2 regions of the Agromyces sp. PvR057 genome follow, and region 2 is predicted to be linked to the other one. Evidence: predicted binding sites of a transcription regulator. Region 2 holds the regulator's gene; the other holds the start of a gene.
What was found. The regulator LexA, encoded in region 2, represses DNA repair genes until DNA is damaged. The targets are predictions, from matches to a motif close to TCGAACANNTGTTCGA.
Positions count from the first base shown of each region.

Region 1 (2,196 bases), on a different contig from region 2:
CCTCGCTGATGGCCTCGGTGGCGCCGGCGAAGAGCTCGGGGTGGTCGTCGACGAGCCGGCTCGCGCCCACACCGCCGCCGGCCTCCTCGTCGGCGAAGTACGCGACGACGATCTCGCGCTCGGGCAGGCGGCCGGACCGCAGGATGTCGCCGAGCGCCGTGAGCATCATGGCGTCCATGTCCTTCATGTCGACCGCCCCGCGGCCCCACAGCATGCCGTCGCGGATCTCTCCCGCGAACGGGTCGACGCTCCAGTTGCGGGCGTCGGCCGGCACCACGTCGAGGTGGCCGTGCAGCACGAGCGCGGGCTTGTCTGGGTTGCGGCCGGGCACACGGGCCACGACGCTCGTGCGGCGCGGCTCGGGCTCGAACAGCTGCGGCTCCAGGCCGAGGGACCTCAGGTGCGCCTCGACGTACTCGGCGGCCTCGCGCTCGCCCTTCGCCTTGCCCTCGCCGTAGTTCGAGGTGTCGAACCGGATCAGGTCGCGTGCGATGCGCGCGGTCTCCTCGAGTTCGTGTTCGCCCCCGGGCTCGGTGGTGTCGCGGGGCTCGGGCAGCGGTGCGGATGTCTCGGCCATGCCCTTCACCGTAGCCGCAGGGCTCGATCGAGGCGACGGATGCCGCGACACGACGACTTCTGAATTCCGGAACATTCGGCTGATCGGCGTTTCGTTCCGCCGGAGGGGGCTTCGGGGCCGTCGCGGACGTGGTCGTGGTCGAAGGCGCGCTCAGAAGCGTGATAGTGTTCTATCTCGTTGCCGAGCGAGAGATCGCAAGGCAGACACAAGCGCGGGTGGCGGAAATGGCAGACGCGCTAGCTTGAGGTGCTAGTGCCCTAACGGGCGTGGGGGTTCAAGTCCCCCCTCGCGCACGCTTGTGTCGAGAAGGCCCGGATCGGTTTCGATCCGGGCCTTCTTGCATTTCCGGGTGCGTCTTCGTGTGCGTCCAGGTGCGCGCGATCCGGCCGCGGGGCGGATCGCCTTCGTGTCGTCCGCGGGCATCTCCGGGCGCGGACGTTCGGCGCACCCGACTTGCCACATTCGAACATGTGTTCGAAACTGGAGCGGTGACCATGACCGCTCCCCTCTCCGACGCACCGCCTCGTGCTGCGCGCGTCGAGGAGCTGCAGGCGCGCATCCGCGGCATGCAGGGCACGCGCCTCGACACGAGGGCCGTGCCGACGCATCCGGCCTTCGCCGACGTGCTCCCTGGCGGCACGCTCCGCGAGGGCACGGTCGTGCAGGTCGAGGGATCGATGACCCTCCTCATGGCGCTGCTCGCCGGGTCGAGCGCCGACGGACGCTGGGCCGCGATCATCGGCATGCCCGAGTTCGGCATCGAGGCCGCCGCGAGATTCGGCATCGAGCTCGACCGGCTCGCGCTCGTGCCCGATCCGGGCGACCAGTGGCTCGCGGTCGCCGCGGCGCTCGCCGACGTGATCCCGATCGTCGCCGTGCGTCCGGGCGGGCGGGTCTCCCCCGCCGAGGCGAGTCGCCTGCAGGCCAGGCTCCGCCAGCGGGGCGCCACGCTGCTCGTGGCCGGGGCGTGGCCCGGCAGCGACGCCCGACTCGGGCTCGAGGCGAGCGAGTGGCACGGCATCGAGCGCGGGCACGGGCATCTCCTCGACCGCGAGGTCGTCGTGAACGTGGCCGGCCGGGGCGAATTCGTGCGTCGCGCCGGCTCCCGCATGCACCTGCCGGGGCGGTCGTTGGAGTTCGCCCCGGTGCTGACGGCGCCGGTGCTGCCGGTCCCGGCGCCCGCGGCGCAGACGAGCCCAGGACTCACCGCGACGTCGGGGCGCGTGGCGTCGCTGCGCGCGATCCCTCCGCTCGGGCTCGTCGGCGAACCACGCCGGAGGGCCGGATGAACGCCGAACCCGGTCGCACGATCGTGCTGTGGTGCCCCGACTGGCCGATCCGCGCCGTCTGCACGGACCTCGGACTCGACGAGGGCGAGCCGATCGCGCTCATCGAACGCGGGCTCGTGTTCGCCTCCTCGGCCGCGGCGCGCGCGTTCGGGGTCGTGCGCGGGCTGAAGCTCCGCGAGGCGCAGCTGCGCTGCCCGCACCTCGCGGTGCGCGACTACGACGTCGAACTCGACGTGCGCAGGTTCGAGCCCGTCGTGCGCCAGGTCGAGCAGGCCGTTCCCGGGGTGCAGGTCGTGCGGCCGGGCACCCTCGCGATGCGGGCCCGCGGGC
Region 1 covers NZ_JBEPPT010000001.1:1,864,952-1,867,147, reverse strand. Annotated here, with positions in the region: gene ABIC29_RS08490 (M20/M25/M40 family metallo-hydrolase) at 1-577, opposite strand, end outside; tRNA gene ABIC29_RS08485 (tRNA-Leu) at 787-870, shown strand; gene imuA' (DnaE2-dependent mutagenesis accessory factor ImuA') at 1,072-1,866, shown strand; gene ABIC29_RS08475 (DNA polymerase Y family protein) at 1,863-2,196, shown strand, end outside.
Region 1: a site for LexA is predicted at 1,040-1,055, ahead of imuA' (DnaE2-dependent mutagenesis accessory factor ImuA'). Genes of this name have one in related genera too.

Region 2 (2,196 bases):
CGCGGGCGACGATGTCGTGCGCGACCGACTCGGGGATCGGATGCGTGTTCTCGTTGACGTTGAGCGCGACGGGCACGGCCTTCTGCGGTGCACCGTAGGGAGCGCGCCCACGGAGGTCGTCGCGGATGGGCAGGTCTTCGAGGTCGGTCACCTGATCAATGCTATCGACCACCACCGGACGCAGAAGGCCGCAGTGACGCTCCGAGACGACCCCGACCGCACCCGCCCGATGGTTCGGGGGCTGCGGCTACTGCGCCGGGAGCGCGAGCCGCTGCCCGGGCTGCACGACGGAGTCGTCGAGCCCGTTGAGGCGCATGATCTCGGCGATGAGGTCGCGGGGGTCGCCGTTCGGGGCGAGCGACTCGGCGATGCTCCAGAGGGACTCGCCGTCGGAGACGGTGAGGTACGCGAGGCTCGTGCCGCGAGCCCCTTCGCCGTCGGCGGCCGCACCACCGCCGCCGAGCACCAGGGAGGCCGCGAGGAGCGCGATCGGGATCGCGGCGAGCACCGTGAACACCGCGCGCCCGCGACGCGTGAGGCGCAGACGGCTGCGCACGACGACGGCCGCGTCGCCGACGTCGAAGGACATGGGCCGATCGGCGTACGAACCGTACGAACCGCCTACCGAGACGGCATTGACCGTTACTGCACTCATCTCGCACCTCCTGGGGTGAATCGCATCCGACCCTCGGCCGGGAGGGCCGGATGCGAAACTCTGTTCCGAATATATCTTCGAATTTCGAACCTCGCAAGCATCTCGACGCCGAAGACTTCGGCCCCGGATCTCGCGACACACTCGAACAGATGTTTGCCGCACCCCTGCGGGGCGGATACAGTTTCGAATGTCCGACGACAGTCGAACAGACACCACCGACATCCGTTCGCCAGAACAGCGATCACGAGGAGCGACGACGATGAGCACCGAACTCGACGACTTGCGCGAGTCCGGCCGCAGCCGCCGCCGCAAGAGCCTCAGCGCCAAGCAGATCTCGATCCTCGAGGTCATCCAGCGCTCGGTGGCCGGCCGCGGGTATCCGCCCAGCATGCGCGAGATCGGCGACGCCGTCGGGCTCTCCTCGCTCTCGAGCGTCACGCACCAGCTCAACCAGCTCGAGCTCGCCGGCTACCTGCGCCGCGACCCGAACCGGCCCAGGGCCCTCGAGGTGCTCATCGAGCTGCCCGGCATCGAGTCGCGCGGGTCGTCGAGCAGCGAGTCGGCGCCGGTCGTCGGCGACGCCGCGATGGTGCCGCTCGTGGGTCGCATCGCCGCGGGCGTGCCGATCACCGCCGAGCAGCAGATCGACGAGGTGTTCCCGCTCCCCCGCCAACTCGTGGGCAAGGGCGACCTCTTCATGCTCAAGGTCGTCGGCGACTCCATGATCGACGCGGCCATCTGCGACGGCGACTGGGTCGTCGTGCGATCCCAGCGCACCGCCGAGAACGGCGAGATCGTCGCGGCCATGCTCGACGGCGAGGCGACCGTCAAGGTGTTCCGCCAGCGCGACGGCCACACGTGGCTGCTCCCGCGCAACAGCGCCTTCGAACCGATCCTCGGCGACGCCGCCGAGGTGCTCGGCAAGATCGTCGCGGTGCTGCGCGCGGTCTGACCGCGACCAGGGCGCATCGTGCCGGGACGTGCCGCACGCCGTGCGGAGACGCGGACGGGCGACGCCGAAGCGCCGCCCGTCCGTGACATCCGACCGCTAGGAAGCGGCGCCCACCCGCTCGAGACGGGACGCGCGCACCGCACGCGTCGCCTCGATGATGTGCTCGAGCGAGGCGACGGTCTCGTCGTAGCCGCGGGTCTTCAGCCCGCAGTCGGGGTTGACCCAGAGCCGGTTCGCCGGGATCTCGCCGACGGCACGCTCGAGCAGCGTCGTGACCTCGTCGACGCTCGGCACGCGCGGCGAGTGGATGTCGTAGACACCCGGCCCGATGCCGTGGTCGAAGCCGCTCGTCGCGAGGTCGTCGACGACCTCCATGCGGCTGCGCGCGGCCTCGATCGACGTCACGTCGGCATCGAGGTTCTTGATCGCGTCGATGATCACGCCGAACTCCGAGTAGCAGAGGTGCGTGTGCACCTGGGTCCCGGATGCCGCGCCGGCCGTCGCGAGCCGGAACGACCCGACCGACCAGTCGAGGTAGGCGGGCTGGTCGGCCAGCTTCAGCGGCAGGAGCTCGCGCAGCGCGGGCTCG
Region 2 covers NZ_JBEPPT010000005.1:260,174-262,369, reverse strand. Annotated here, with positions in the region: gene ABIC29_RS17315 (histidinol-phosphate transaminase) at 1-151, opposite strand, end outside; gene ABIC29_RS17310 (LysM peptidoglycan-binding domain-containing protein) at 248-589, opposite strand; gene lexA (transcriptional repressor LexA) at 915-1,607, shown strand; gene metE (5-methyltetrahydropteroyltriglutamate--homocysteine S-methyltransferase) at 1,704-2,196, opposite strand, start outside.